Regions from separate parts of the Isoptericola sp. S6320L genome, predicted to be linked through region 1. Evidence: riboswitches for the same ligand, from Rfam matches in the RefSeq annotation. Region 1 holds a riboswitch; the other holds the start of a gene.
The links. A riboswitch is a leader RNA that binds a small molecule or an ion and turns the genes downstream of it on or off. The one in region 1 is predicted to bind thiamine pyrophosphate.

Region 1 (7,492 bases):
CAGAGCATCGCCGTGCCGTACCGGGCGATCTCCGTGGCGCCGATGGCCGAGGTGATGTGGTCGTAGCCCGGCGCGATGTCCGTGACCAGCGGCCCGAGCGTGTAGAACGGGGCACCGTCGCACAGCTCCTGCTGCCGCTCGACGTTCTCGCGCACCAGGTGCAGCGGGACGTGACCGGGGCCCTCGACCATCACCTGGACGTCGTGCTCCCAGGCCCGCTTGGTCAGCTCGGCCAGCGTGTCCAGCTCCGCGAACTGGGCGGCGTCGTTGGCGTCCGCGATCGAGCCGGGCCGCAAGCCGTCCCCGAGGGAGAACGCGACGTCGTACCGCGCGAAGATCTCGCAGAGCTCGTCGTAGTGGGTGTAGAGGAAGTTCTCCTGGTGGTGGGCGAGGCACCAGCCGGCCATGATCGACCCGCCGCGCGAGACGATGCCGGTCACCCGGTTCGCCGTCAGCGGGACGTAACGCAGCAGCACGCCGGCGTGCACCGTCATGTAGTCGACGCCCTGCTCGCACTGCTCGATGACGGTGTCGCGGTAGATCTCCCAGGTGAGCCGGGAGGCGTCGCCGTCGACCTTCTCGAGGGCCTGGTAGATCGGCACCGTGCCGATCGGGACCGGGGCGTTGCGCAGCAGCCACTCGCGGGTGGTGTGGATGTCGTCGCCGGTGGACAGGTCCATGACCGTGTCCGCGCCCCACTTCGTGGCCCACTGCAGCTTCTCCACCTCTTCGGCGATCGTGGAGTGCACCGCGGAGTTGCCGATGTTGGCGTTGACCTTCACGGTGAACGCGCGCCCGATGATCATCGGCTCGGACTCGGGGTGGTTCACGTTGTTGGGGATGATCGCGCGTCCGGCCGCGACCTCCGAACGCACCAGCTCCACGTCGACGCCCTCCCGGATGGCGACGAACCGCATCTCCGGGGTGATCTCGCCGCGGCGGGCGTAGTGCATCTGGGTGATCGTGCGGCCCGGCAACGAACGACGCGGGGTGCGCCGCTCGCCCTGCCACTCGGCGGACGCGGCGCCCCGCCGGCGGGCTCCCCGGCCGTCGTCGGCCAGGTCGCGCTCGCGTCCCTCGTACTCCTCGGTGTCCTCCCGCTCGGCGATCCACGCCGTGCGCAGGCCCGGGATCCCCTGCGTGGGGTCGCCGCCCGGGCCGTCGGTGCGGTAGATCCGCACCGGTGGGTTGGCCGACCCGTCGGGGGCGTCGGCCAGGGTGATCTCGGTGACCGGGACGACGATCCCGGTCTCGATGTCGCGCTCGAAGGCGAGCGCGCGCGACGGTGCGTCGTGCGACATGTGTACTCCATCTTCCTACGCCGGCATGACCCGGTCAGGTTCGACGGTCCGGGCCGCGTCAGCCCGATCTCAGCCCCTGCGTGAGGCTCCCGTGGGATCACCCGCAACGTAGCACGACGCACCGCCGCCCTGCTCAGGCACCCTGCCCGCCGGTCACCTGCCCCGGCGCAGGCCTCCGACCTGCAGCGGGTTCGCCCCGGCGGCTGCCATGAGGTACCAGGACGTGGCTCCCGTGTGCTGCACCTGGAAGTAGCCGAACCCGAACCCGGTGTCGACGAGGCTCGAGGCGGCCACGACGCCGGAGCGTGCCGGCAGCGGGGCGCCGCCCACCGTCTGGCCGCCGCCGAGCAGGTCCTGCGTCCGGCGGACCTCGGCCAGCAGGTCCTCGGCGCGTCCGGCGTCGCGTCGCCCGCGCCCGCGATCGGTCAGCGCGCAGGCGAGCTGCGCCGTGCCCTCCAGCCAGACGGCGTCCTGGTGCGCCGGGATGCCCTCGTACGAGGCCGTCGTCGTGAGGCTCGCGCTCGAGAACGTCACGCCGGAGATGGCGGTTTCCTCGGGCAGCTGCGAGTTCCCGGTGCCCGCGACGTCGCGGGCGGCGAGGTCCGCGGCCGCCCAGTCGACGGCCCGGCCGTACCGGTTCGCCCGCAGCGCGAGCCAGCTCCAGGTCGCCGGGTCCAGGGGCAGCGGGTCGGGATTGATCTCCTCGCCGTCGTTCGTCCCGGTGTAGAAGTACCCGCCGCGCCGGTCCCACATGCGGTCGACGAACTCGCGCGCGTGCCGCTCCGCCCGGCGCCACCGCCGTCCACCCACGAGGGCGTCGAGCTGGCGGAAGAACGCCACGCAGTCGACGTTGTGCTCGGTCGAACCGTTGGGCACCGGGGCGTTCGCGGCGTCGACGCCGAAGGAGAAGCCACCGAGCGTGCGCTCGGACCAGGTGTTGTCGAGGATCCACTCGCCGATCCGCACGGCGGCGTCCCGGTAGCGGCGCTCCCCCGTCACGTCGTAGGCGTGCAGCAGCGCGATCCCGGGCCACGCCATGTCGCCGACCGCGGTCCCGAGGAACCCGAACTGCCAGCCGATGTTCGCGGTGCCGTCGGGCAGCTCGAGTCCGTAGGCCTGCTCCGAGCCGTCGTAGAACGTGTACGGGCCGGCGTTGTACCCCTGGCGCAGGCGGCCGTCGTCGTAGGCCGGGTCGTGCTCCTGGGCGAAGACGAGGCCGTCGGCCAGGACGGCGGCACGCTCGACGTGGCCACCGGCGAGCGAGGCACAGATCGTCAGGGCGACGTCGTAGACGAAGGCGGTCGAGAACAGGCCGAGCTGGTCGGCGTAGGACTGAGCCAGCCGGGGCCCGGTGTTGACCTCCGGATAGGCGTCGGTCATCACGCCGAGGAACTCGTGGGCCCGCCGGACGGACCCGCCGTGCCCGCCGCCGTGGCCGGGCCACGGCGGGCCACCCCGGCCGGTGTGCCCGGCGGCCCACGCCTCGGCACCGGTGGCGATCGTGAACGCTCCGGCGGCACCCGCGACGAGCACGCCGCGGCGGGAGATCGCCGCGGGCGGGGCGGGGACGACCGCGGCGGTCGGGCCGGGTGGGACGCGTGACGATCTGGACATGAGCATCTCCTTCGATGGTCCGCACCCCCACCGTTGGGGGCAGCACTCAAAGGTTACTCGTGTCACCCGTCGGCGTGAAGAGGTGCCACCCGGAAATCCCGGAGGGGCTGCTCTCGCAGGAGGGCTCAGGCCAGGCGGACGACGGCCTGCGCCCGGCCGAGAACCTTGACGTCCTCGTGGGTGACCGTGAGGTCGACGCGGACCGTGCCGGCGTCGGGGTCGACCGCGCCGACCGTCGCGACGACGTCGACGACGGCGGTGCCGCGGGCCGGCACCGGCACGGGCTTGGTGAAGCGTGTGCCGTACCGGACGATCGCGCCCGGGTCGCCGACCCAGTCGGTGACGACGCCGATCACGGAGCCCATCGTGCACATGCCGTGAGCGATCACGCCCGGGAGCCCGACCTCGGTCGCGAACCCCTCGTCCCAGTGGATCGGGTTGAAGTCGCCGCTGGCACCCGCGTAGCGGACCAACGTGGACCGGCCGAGCTCGATGGCGCGAGAGGCGACGACGTCGCCGACCGCGAGCGAGGCCAGCTCGGGTCCCTGCTCGGACATCAGGAGTCCTCCCCGCGGACGACCAGGCTGGAGGTCACCGTGGCGACGTGCTCGCCCGGAGCGGCGCCGTCGGCCCCGGCGGCGAAGATCTCGCACCGCGTGGTGACCATGGAGATGCTGGCCCGCTGCGTCACGGAGTCGACGTGCAGGATCGTCACCAGCTCGTCGCCGACGACGATGGGGCGGTGGTGCTCGAACTTCTCGTCCGCGTGCACCACGCGCGAGAAGTCGATCCCGGCCGCGGGGTCGGCGACGTACTGGGACTCAGCACGCTGGGCGATCACCACCGCGAACGTGGGCGGCGCGACGAGGTCCGGATAGCCGAGACCCCGCGCCGCCACGGTGTCGTGGTGCGCGGGGTGCTGGGCGCCGACGGCGGCGGCGAACTCGCGGATCTTCTCGCGCCCTACCTGGTACGGCTCGGTGGCCGGGTACTCACGGCCTGCGAAGGCGGTGTCGGGCTGGGTGTTCGCCACGTCGGTGTGGAGTCTCGCGACGAGACCGCGTCAGCGGGTCTCGCGGTGAGCGGTGTGCTTGCCGCAACGCGGGCAGAACTTCGCCATCTCGAGGCGGTCCGGGTTGTTGCGGCGGTTCTTCTTGGTGATGTAGTTCCGCTCCTTGCAGTCCACGCAGGCGAGCGTGATCTTCGGGCGGACGTCCGCGCTCTTGGAAGCCATGGTGTGTCACCTCTCGCGCCCCCGGAAGGCGCAACGTGCGTCAAGGATCTGGGTGGTCCGACGCCGGCCGTCGAACCGTGTGTTGCCGTGTGGTTGGTAGCGAGGGCGGGGCTCGAACCCGCGACCTCACGATTATGAGTCGTGCGCTCTGACCAGCTGAGCTACCCCGCCGCGCGTGACTCAGCGCGGGACCGTCCACCCGTTGTCTCGGGAGGCGGACCCGCGTCGTGTCACAGAGCCCCGAAAGGGAATCGAACCCTTGACCTTCTCCTTACCATGGAGATGCTCTACCGACTGAGCTATCGGGGCGCGGAGAGAACATTACACGGCCTGGGCGGTCCGGACGAAATCCAGCTCGCGTGGCCGCACCTGCACCCTCCCCGGGTGCCGGAGCAGCCTCACCGAGATGAGGACCGCTCCGTGCGGTGGCAGGTGAGGGATTCGAACCCCCGAAGTCGATGACGGCTGATTTACAGTCAGCTCCCTTTGGCCGCTCGGGCAACCTGCCGAGCAAGGCCGCGGACGACCTTGCGGAGACAACCATAGCGGCCCGTCGGCCGCTGCGGAAATCCGTCCGCGGTGGCACTGGTCACCCCACGGCATATCCTGCGCTGGTGACCACCACCGCCGCCCCTCCCGCGGCCCGTTGGGGCCTCCCGCTGGGGCTCGGGGCGTTCCTCCTCTGGGGCGCCATGCCCCTGTACTTCCCGCTCCTCGAGCCGGCGGGCGCCGTGGAGATCATCGCGCACCGGATCGTGTGGTCGCTCGTGTTCTGCGTGCTGCTGCTGAGCGTCACCCGGTCGTTGCGGACCTTCACCGCGGTGTTCCGCAGCCCGCGCACCCTCGGCGTGCTCACGGTGGCGGCCGTCCTCATCGTCACCAACTGGGTGACGTACGTCTACGCGGTCCTCAGCGAGCACGTCCTGGACGCCGCGCTGGGCTACTACATCAACCCGCTGGTCACCGTCCTGCTCGGTGTGCTGGTGCTCCGCGAGCGGCTGCGCCCGGCGCAGTGGGTCGCGCTCGGGTTCGGCGCCGCCGCGGTCGTGGTCATCTCCACCGGGGTCGGCGGGCTGCCGTGGATCTCGCTGGTGCTGGCGTTCTCGTTCGGCAGCTACTCGTTGACGAAGAACCGCGTCGGGCGCACCGTCGGCGCGCTGCCGAGCCTCGCGGTGGAGACCGCGGTGGCCACGCCGTTCGCCCTGGGCTACCTCGCCTGGCTCACCGTCACGGGCGTCTCCACCTTCGGCCAGGAGGGCGTCGGCCACGCGCTGCTCCTGGTCAGTGCCGGCATCGTCACCGGGGTGCCGCTGCTGCTCTTCGGGGCCGCCGCACGCCGGCTGCCGCTGTCCGTGCTGGGGCTGCTCCAGTACCTCACGCCGACCCTGCAGTTCCTCGTGGGCCTGCTCCTGTTCGGTGAGCACATGTCGCCGTCCCGATGGGCGGGGTTCGCCCTCGTCTGGGTCGCGCTCGTCGTCCTCACGGTCGACGGCACCCGCTCGGCACGGGCCACCCGGCTGGCCGCCGCCGCGGTCGCCACGGGGGCCGCGCGGCCGGGCTGAGCCCGGTACGGCCAGCGCGCCGACTACGGTTGTCACACACCCGACACAGCAAGGAGCAACGCCATGGCCGACTCGTCGTTCGACATCGTCTCCAAGGTCGACCGCCAGGAGGTCGACAACGCCCTGAACCAGGCCGCCAAGGAGATCAACCAGCGCTACGACTTCCGCGGCGTCGGTGCCTCGATCTCGTGGAGCGGTGACGCGATCGTGCTGGTCGCCAACTCCGCCGACCGGGTCAACGCCGTCCTGGACGTCTTCCAGACCAAGCTCATCCGGCGCGGCGTCTCCCTCAAGGCGATCGACACCGGCGAGGGTGAGCCGCAGCCCTCCGGCAAGGAGTACCGCCTGCCGGCCACCCTCAAGGAGGGGCTGAGCAGCGAGGACGCCAAGAAGATCACCAAGCTGATCCGCGACGAGGGGCCCAAGGGCGTCAAGACCCAGATCACCGGCGACGAGGTACGCGTCAGCTCCAAGAAGCGCGACGACCTGCAGGCCGTCATCGCCCTGCTCAAGGGTGCGGACCTCGACGTGGCGCTGCAGTTCGTCAACTACCGGTGACCGCCCGGTGACGACGCCCCTCCCCCTCCCCCGGCTGGTGGCGACCGACCTGGACGGCACGCTGCTCGGGCCCGACGGGTCCGTCTCCGAGCGCACCCGCGCGACGCTGAGCGCCGTCGAGGAGGCCGGGGTCGAGATCGTGTTCGTCACCGCCCGACCGCCGCGCTGGCTGCCCGGCCTGGCCCACTGCGTGGGCGGTCACGGTCGCGTGGTCTGCCTCGGTGGCGCCGCCGTGTGGGACCTCGCCACGGGCGCAGCGCTCGAGGTGGACGGCTTCGCCGACCAGGACCTCCGCGGGTTGGTCGCCGACCTGCGCGCAGCGGTGCCGGACGTGGCCCTGGCGTTCGAGCGGACCGAGGGCCCGGCGTTCGACCCGTGGTTCCCGCGCGACGAGGAGGGCCTGCCGGCGACGGTCCGCGCCGTCCCGGTCGAGGAGACGCTGCCCGACGGCGGCACCCCGGCCGCGCTGGGCACCCCGGTCGGCAAGCTGCTCGCCGTGCGACCGCGGGCGGCGGGCTCGACCCGCCCCGGCGACGTGCAGCACGGCGGCTCGGCCCCGGACGACGCCCAGGAGGCCTTCTTCGACGCGGTGCGCTCTGCCGTCGGGGACCGTGCGCACCTGGCCTTCTCGGGCGCCGCGGGCCTGGCCGAGCTGCTCGCGCCGCACGTCACGAAGGACGCCGCTCTGGCCCGGTGGTGCGCCCGCCGCGGTGTGGCGGCCGCCGATGTCTGGGCCTTCGGCGACATGCCGAACGACCTGCCGATGCTGCGGTGGGCCGGCCGGGGCCACGCCGTCGCCAACGCCCACCCGGACGTGCTCGCGGAGGCGGACGTCGTCGTCGGGCACCACGCCCAGGACGGCGTCGCCGAGGCGCTCGAGGCGTTGCTGGCGCGGGGCTGAGTCAGCCGGGCGGGTGGTGCCCCCGCGCCGCGCCGCTCGCGGCGCCGACGCCAGAGCCGTCGTCGGACCGCAACCGCGAGACCTCCTCGCGCAGGGCGCGGACCTCGGCGACGAGGCTCTCGACGTCGCCGCGGCGGGCCCACAGGTCGTCCGTGCCGTCCCGGCGCTCGGCGCGCTGCTCCTCGCTGCGCTCCTCGACGTTCTGCACCAGCCAGGACGACAGCGTCGCCGTCACCACCCCGAGCACGGCGATGCCGCCCAGCATCATGCCGACCGCCACGAACCGCCCGGTGATCGTCACCGGGTACGTGTCGCCGTACCC
Region 2 (7,492 bases), on a different contig from region 1:
CACCAACGCCCGGCGGCACGCGCCGGGTGCGGCCGTCCGGGTGGACCTGGAGCTCGCTGACGGCGCGGCGCGCGTCCGGGTGACCGACGACGGCGCGGGCCCGGGCACGCCCGGCGTCCGGCCGCGCAGCGGCACCGGGATCGGCCCGGGCAGCGGCACGGGGATCGTGGGCCTGCGCGAGCGCGTGACGCTCCTCGACGGCCGGCTGGACGCCGGAGCACGTGCCGGCGGAGGCTTCGTGCTCGAGGCCTGGCTACCGTGGGAGCGATGACCGAACCGCTGCAGCCCGGGGTGCGCGTCGTGCTCGTCGACGACGACGCGCTGGTGCGTGCCGGCCTGCGCCTCATGCTCGACGGTGCCGACGGCATCCGGGTCGTGGCCGAGGCCGCCGACGGCGGCGAGGTGCCCGGGGTGCTGGACGCCCACCCCACGGACGTCGTCCTCATGGACCTGCGCATGCCCGGTGTCGGCGGCATCGCCGCGACCCGAGCGGTGCGCGCGCGCTCCGCACCACCCGCCGTCGTCGTCCTCACGACGTTCGACAGCGCCGAGGAGGTCGGGGGCGCGCTGCACGCCGGGGCCGCCGGCTACCTCCTCAAGGACATGCCGCCGGCGCGGATCGCCGCCGCGGTCCGTTCGGCCGCGGCCGGCGAGCCCGTGCTGGCGCCCGACGTCGCCCGGCGGCTCATGGCGACCGTCGCGAGCGCGGGTGGTGCCCAGGAGCGGGCGCGGGCGGCCCTGGACGTCCTGACGGCCCGCGAGCGCGACGTGGCCGCGGAGCTCGGCCGCGGTGCCTCCAACGCCGAGATCGCGACCCGCCTCTACCTGAGCGTGCCGACGGTCAAGGCGCACGTCTCCCAGCTCCTGGACAAGCTCGGCCTGGAGAACCGCACGCAGGTGGCGCTGCTCGTGCACGACGCCGGGGGCGGGGCCGTCGGCCCGCCGACGGGCCCCGCATGGGGTGACTAGCGGTGCTGTCCCGAGACGACGGCGCAGCCGCGGGGGTCCAGCACCACGCCCACCTTGTCGTCGACAGCGGGCACGCCGCCGTCGGCCAGGGCGACGAGCCGTTCCTCGCCCGCACCCAGGTCCGCGTCCACGGTGACCTCCGTGCGACCGCGGCGGAACGTGGTGGCGACGACGACGCCGTGCCGGACCTCACCGCCCGTGGCTGCGCCGGAGGCGCCGTCGACCACCCGCAGGCCGGCCGGCCCGACGGCGAGCAGCCCGTCGTCGTGCGGCAGGAACGTCTGGTACCCGAGGAACTCCGCGACCTGGCGCGTCGCGGGGGCACGCCACAGCTCCTCCGGCGCCGCGACCTGGGCGAGCCGGCCGGCCGACATCACCGCGACGCGGTCGGCCACCGTGAAGGCCTCGTCGTGGTCGTGGGTGACGAACACGGCCGTGGTGCGGGTCGCGTGCAGCACCGCGCGGATCTCCACGGCCAGCCGTTCGCGCAGGCCGCGGTCCAGGGCGGAGAGCGGTTCGTCGAGGAGCAGCAGCCGGGGCCGTGGCGCGAGGGCCCGCGCGAGCGCCACCCGCTGCTTCTCGCCGCCGGACAGCTCGGCCACCGGCCGGGCCCCGAACCCGTCGAGACCCACCAGCGCCAGGAGCTCGCCCACCCGCTCGGCCCGCTCCGCCCGCGGCCGGTCGGCCAGCCCGTAGGCCACGTTCCCGGCGACGTCGCGGTGCGGGAAGAGCTGGCCCTCCTGGAACAGCAGGCCGAAGCCCCGCCGGTGCACGGGCACGCCGGCCAGGTCGGCACCGTCGAACGCCACGGTGCCGGCGGCCACCGGCTCGAGGCCGGCCACCGCCCGCAGCAGGGAGGACTTGCCGCACCCGCTCGGCCCGAGCAGCGCGAGCACCTCGCCGGCCGCGACGTCGAGCGAGACGCCGTCGACCGCCGTCGTGCCCGCGTGCCCGCGCCGCTGCCCGTAGCGCACGACGACGTCGCGCACGGACAGCCCGGTACCCGGCTCTCGACGGCCCGCCATCAGAACTCCCCTCCGCCGCTGTCGCCGCGCATCCGTTCGGCCACCATCATGACGGTCGCGGTGAGCACCGCGAGCACCACCGACGCCGCGAGCGCCATCCCGTAGTTCTCCGCGCCGGGCTGCCCGACGAGCCGGTAGATCACCACCGGCAGGGTCGCCGCGTCCGGGCGGGCGAGGAACGACGTGGCGCCGAACTCCCCCAGCGAGACCGCGAAGGCGAACCCGACGGCGAGCCCCAACGAGCGTGCTCCGAGCGCGAGGTCCACGCTGGCCAGCACCCGGCCCGGGGGCGCCCCGAGCACCGCCGCGGCCTCGCGCAGTCGCGGGTCGATCGCCCGCAGCACCGGCAGCATCGTACGGACCACGAGCGGGATCGCCACGACCGCCTGCGCGATCGGCACCAGCAGCCCCGACGTGCGCAGGTCGACGTCGAGGCCGAGCGGCCGGTCGAGCGTGAGCAGGAACCCGAACCCCACCGTCACGGCCGACACGCCGAGCGGCAGCATGAACACCGCGTCCAGGCCCCCGACGGCCCGCCGCAGCCCGTGCGAGCGGGGCCGGCGCGAGACGACCAGCACCACGAGCCCGCCGACCACCACGGCGATCAGCGTGGCGACCGCCGCGATCCGCAACGAGTTGGCCGTCGCCTCCCACACGGTCACGGTCAGCGCGTTGCGCCCGCCCGTGGTCCCCAGCGCGGCATAGTTCGCGAGCGACCAGGCGCCGTCGGGCCCCCGGAACGACCGCAGGACGAGGCCCGCGAGCGGGAGCACCACGAGCCCGCCGACGACGACGGCGGTCACCGCGGCCGGCAGCGCGTCCCGGACGGAGCGCAGGTCCAGCGGATGGGCGCCCGACCGTTCACCGGTGAGCTGGAGAGCACGTTCGCGCCGCGTGCGCAGGCGGGCGCTGACGAGCAGCGCGGCCACGACGACCACGAGCTGCAGCACGCTGAGCACGGCGGCCGCCCGCAGGTCGAGGAACTGGGTGGTGCGGATCCAGATCTCCGTCTCGATCGTGCCGTAGCGCATGCCGCCGAGCACGAGGACCACGCCGAACGCCGTCGAGCAGAACAGGAAGACTACCGACGCCGCCGAGGCGATCGCCGGGCCGAGCGCCGGCAGCGTCACCGTGCGGAAGGCCCGCCACGGCGTGGCACCCAGCGCCCGGGCGGCCTGCTCGGCGCGCGGGTCCAGGCGCTCCCACAGCCCGCCCACCGTGCGGACCACCACCGAGTAGTTGAAGAAGACGAGCGCGACCACGATCCCGGCGAAGCTCTCCTCCCACCCGAGCCACCCGAGCGGCCCGGACGGGGTGAAGAGGTTGCGGAACGCGACGCCGACGACGACGGTCGGCAGCACGAACGGGACCGTCACCAGGCCCCGCAGGAACGTCCGGCCGGGAAACCGGCACCGGTACAGCAGATAGGCGCCCGGGAGGCCGAGCAGCACGCTGAGCACCGTCCCGGCCGACGCCTGCGCGAGCGTCTGGCCGACCACCCGCCAGGTGCGCGGCTGGCTCAGGACCTCCGCGAAGCCGGAGAGGTCGAGCGTGCGCCCGCCCCCGCCGTCGTCCGCGAAGAAGCCCTGGACGACCAGCGCGACGACCGGCCAGGCGAAGAAGACGGCGAGGAAGACCAGTGGGACGCCGACGGCGACCCCCCAGCCCAGCCACGCCCACCGGGGCCGGTGTCGCAGGCTCAACCGATGACCGTGGCCGTCCACTGCTGGATCCACTCGTCACGGTGCTCCGCGATCTCCTGCACCGAGACCTCGTAGGGGTCCTCGGCGAGCGGGGCGAACTCCTCCCACTCGGCGGGGAGCTCGACGCTCTCGTCGGCGGGATACATGTACATGCTGGCCGGGATGTCGGCCTGCACCTGCTCCGAGGCCAGGAAGTCCACCAGGGCCCGGGCACCGGCCGGGTTGTCGGTGCCCGCGAGGACCCCGGCGTACTCGACCTGGCGGAAGCAGGTGTCCAGCAGCGCGGCGGTGGTGGTCTCGCTGCCGTCCTCGGTGACGGTGAAGGCCGGCGACGTCGCGTACGACAGCACGACCGGGCGCTCACCACCCTCGCCGGCACCCGAGAAGTCGACGTAGTAGGCGTCCGACCAGCCGTCCGTGACCCGCAGGCCGTTGTCCGCGAGCTCGGCCCAGTAGTCCTGCCAGCCGTCCTCGCCGAACGCGCTGATGGTGGCCAGCAGGAACGCGAAGCCGGGCGACGACGTCGCCGGGTTGGTGACCACGGTCAGGTCCGCGTAGGTCTCCTGGGTGAGGTCCTCGAAGGTGCTCGGGGGCTCGATGCCCTCCTCCTCGAACCAGGCGGTGTCCACGTTGAGGCAGACGTCACCCCGGTCGATCGGCGTCAGGCCCTCCAGACCCTCCTCCACCGGGGTGCTCACGGACGGGTCGAGGTCTGCCGGCGTGTAGGGCTCGAACACCCCGGCCTCCACGGCGCGCGACGCGAACGTGTTGTCCACCCCGTACACCACGTCCCCGAGCGGGCTGTCCTGCGTGAGGACGAGCTGGTTGACCAGCGCGCCCGCGTCACCGGCGGCGACGTGCTCGACCTCCAGCCCGGACTCCTCCTCGAAGGACTCGAGCAGCCCGTCGCTGAGCGCGAAGGAGTCGTGGGTGACCAGCGTGACGGTGCCGGACAGCTCGCCGCCGGCCGACGACTCCGCCGGGACCGGCGTGCTGCCGGCCTCGCCCGGGGCGTCGTCGCCGCTGCAGGCGGCCAGCGCGGGCACGAGCCCGACGACGGCGAGGGCCGCCAGGGTGCGGCGGGTACGGATGGTCATGCGTCCTCCTCAGACGGATCTGAAGGGGGGCCGTCGTCCGTGGGAACGGACGACGGGATCGAGAAGCCCGACTTCCTCCACCGGTGCTAACCGGATCAGGTTCGAGGGTCTGCGGAGATCCGCACTCTCAGCGCTCGTGGCGCTCCCCTGTCGTTCCCTCCGAGCCTACACACCGCACGCACGCTACGGTGGTGGCGTCCGTCGGGCGGACCGTTCGCGACCGCCCGATGCCGCCGTCTGCTACTGGAGGATCCGTGGAGCACTCTCAGCTTTCCGAGCCGTCCGAGCCCTCGCTGGGGCTCAAGATCGGGACGGTCGCGGCGACGTTCGCGGCCGGCTGGGTCGCGCAGAAGCTCATCAAGGTGATCTGGGAGAAGGCCACGGGCAGCGACGCCCCGATCGACCTGGACGCGGACGACATCCCGATCGTGCAGGCGATCACGTTCGCCGCCGTGACGGGCGGGGTCGCCGTGCTCGCCCGCCGGCTCGCCCGGCAGGTTGTGACCAAGGCCGTGGACAAGCGGGCCAAGCACGTCTCGGTGGTCTGAGGGAGGTCCCTGAGAGCCTGCGGCCACACGCCTCAGCCGCGGCTCCGCTGCCGCCGGCGGGCCAGCTGCGCCTCGTGCCCGCGGGGCCGATCCTCGGTGTGGACGGCGTCCAGCGCTGCTGCGAGCCGCTGGGCCGGGCTGCCGTCCGCGCCGGCCATCCCGGCGACGATCTGCGCGGCGGCCGACTGGAGCGGGATGCCCGCCCGGGCGGCCACCTCGCCGACCTTGTCCCCCGCCTCGGCCTCCGCCATGCCGTGCACCACCATGAAGGCGCCCTTGGCCTGCTCGACCGCAGCCGCCGACACCATGGCCCGGCCCACGGCACGCTGCGACTCGCGGTCGAGCGCCTCACGGGTGACCGGGCTGACGTCCAGCACGTAGCCGGCGACGTGGGTGATCTCGCCGTCGTCGCCGACGTGCGCCTGCCCGGTCACGACGACGGTGCGCGCCTTGCCGTGCGCGTCGACGATGCGGTGGGCGCTGCTGAACGGCCTGCCCGCACGCAACGCGACCACAGCAGTTCGCGACACGCGCCCGCGATCGTCCGGGTGCGTGCGGGACCTCAGCGCCTCCATGCTCGGCTCGATCTCGCCCGGCTCACGGCCGTGCATCCGGTACACCTCGTCGGACCACCAGGTCCGGCCCGAGTCGAGCTCGACCCGGTAGCGACCGACGACGAGCTGGACACCGGCTGCCAGGGCCTCGGCGGCACCGGCGAGGCCGGCGCTCCCGACGGTGCGGTGCGACGACGGACCGCTCATGACATCTCCCCGGGTGTCCGGGCAGAGCACCCGGTCAGGACTCGTGTGCCGCCCACCGTACTCCCGGGCCCCGGAACTGCCACCTGAGAACGGCCGCTTCACCCGGCAGATCACCCGATCGAGGCCGGGTCCCGTACCTCCTCGTCACCGGTCAGGGACGCCTGGGCCGTCCGCTCGGCGCGGTGCGCGCGGACCGAGTAGATGACGGCGCCGGCCCAGACAGCGACCACGACGGCGTAGACCGCCGTCGCGGCACCGCCGCTCACGGCGACGAGGTCCGTCCCGAGCAGCGTCCGGGTGTTCGTCAGCACGATGACCCCGCCGACGGCCGACCCGAGGACGCGCGGTGGCACCCACCGCACGATCCACGCGGCGATCGGTGCCGCGATGAGCCCACCGATCAGGAGAGCGACCGCCCAGGACGCATCGATCCCGGACGTCCCGAGCCCGACGAGGAAGCCGAGGCTCGCCGCCACGGCGACGAAGAACTCGCTGGTGTCGATCGACCCGATGACCTTGCGCGGCTCGAGCCGCCCGCTGGCGAGGATCGCCGGGGTACCGACAGGGCCCCAGCCACCACCACCGGTGGCATCCATGAAGCCGGCCACCAGCCCGAGCGGCGTGAGGAAGCGTCGACGCAGAGGCTGCCCGAGCCGGTCGGTGCGCAGACCACGGAACGTGAACCGGAACAGCACGTAGAGGCCCAGGCCCAGGAGCAGCACGGACATCAGCGGGCCGGCGATCTCCGTCGAGAGCCACGACAGGAAGGTGGCACCGGCGAACGCACCGACGGCGCCCGGGACGCCGATGCGCGCCACGACTCGCCAGTCGACGTTGCCGAACCGCCAGTGGGACGCGCCGGACGCCAGCGTGGTCCCGATCTCGGCGAGGTGCACCGTGGCCGAGGCGGCCGCCGGGTTCGTGCCGATCATCAGGAGCAGGGTGGTGGACGTGACGCCGTAGGCCATGCCGAGGCTGCCGTCGACGAGCTGTGCGCCCAGTCCGACGAGAGCGAGGAGTACGAGGGTGTGCACGAGAGCCTCCGAGGTGAGAACCGATCGGTACCCAACATACCCTATTGGCCTAGTCGGTTTTAACGACGCGCCGATGCGGGACCATCCCCGCCAGGGGGACCCGTCAGGGGTTCTCCCACGCTTCGTCGTCATCCACCAGCAGGCGCACCTCGGCCGGGACCGTCCCCGATGCGAGGTCGGCGAGCGTCACGCGCGCCAGCACGGCACGAACGTTCGCGCGCAGCGCCACCCAGACGTGCAGCAGCGACGCCGCGGTCCCGGAGTAGTCCAGGTCGGAAGGACGCTGGTCGCGCACGTACACGAGGGGGCCGTCCACGGCCCGGACGACATCGGCCACGGAGATCTCGTCCGCCGG

Region 2: it holds a riboswitch for thiamine pyrophosphate, as region 1 does, so the genes downstream of both, MWU57_RS05840 (thiamine ABC transporter substrate binding subunit) here and thiC (phosphomethylpyrimidine synthase ThiC) in region 1, are expected to answer to the same signal.

Annotation. Positions count from the first base shown of each region.
Region 1 covers NZ_JALKAT010000055.1:679-8,170, forward strand. Annotated here, with positions in the region: gene thiC (phosphomethylpyrimidine synthase ThiC) at 1-1,301, opposite strand, end outside; TPP riboswitch at 1,297-1,402, opposite strand; gene MWU57_RS17530 (Tat pathway signal sequence domain protein) at 1,455-2,915, opposite strand; gene MWU57_RS17535 (MaoC family dehydratase) at 3,041-3,472, opposite strand; gene MWU57_RS17540 (MaoC family dehydratase N-terminal domain-containing protein) at 3,472-3,948, opposite strand; gene rpmG (50S ribosomal protein L33) at 3,979-4,149, opposite strand; tRNA gene MWU57_RS17550 (tRNA-Met) at 4,244-4,320, opposite strand; tRNA gene MWU57_RS17555 (tRNA-Thr) at 4,386-4,458, opposite strand; tRNA gene MWU57_RS17560 (tRNA-Tyr) at 4,576-4,657, opposite strand; gene rarD (EamA family transporter RarD) at 4,764-5,711, shown strand; gene MWU57_RS17570 (YajQ family cyclic di-GMP-binding protein) at 5,775-6,269, shown strand; gene MWU57_RS17575 (HAD family hydrolase) at 6,277-7,170, shown strand; gene MWU57_RS17580 (potassium channel family protein) at 7,172-7,492, opposite strand, start outside.
Region 2 covers NZ_JALKAT010000006.1:150,370-157,861, forward strand. Annotated here, with positions in the region: gene MWU57_RS05820 (sensor histidine kinase) at 1-271, shown strand, start outside; gene MWU57_RS05825 (response regulator transcription factor) at 268-969, shown strand; gene MWU57_RS05830 (ABC transporter ATP-binding protein) at 966-1,994, opposite strand; gene MWU57_RS05835 (iron ABC transporter permease) at 1,994-3,697, opposite strand; gene MWU57_RS05840 (thiamine ABC transporter substrate binding subunit) at 3,694-4,794, opposite strand; TPP riboswitch at 4,850-4,953, opposite strand; gene MWU57_RS05845 (DUF4235 domain-containing protein) at 5,049-5,342, shown strand; gene MWU57_RS05850 (PAS and ANTAR domain-containing protein) at 5,375-6,103, opposite strand; gene MWU57_RS05855 (sulfite exporter TauE/SafE family protein) at 6,214-7,137, opposite strand; gene MWU57_RS05860 (Rrf2 family transcriptional regulator) at 7,241-7,492, opposite strand, start outside.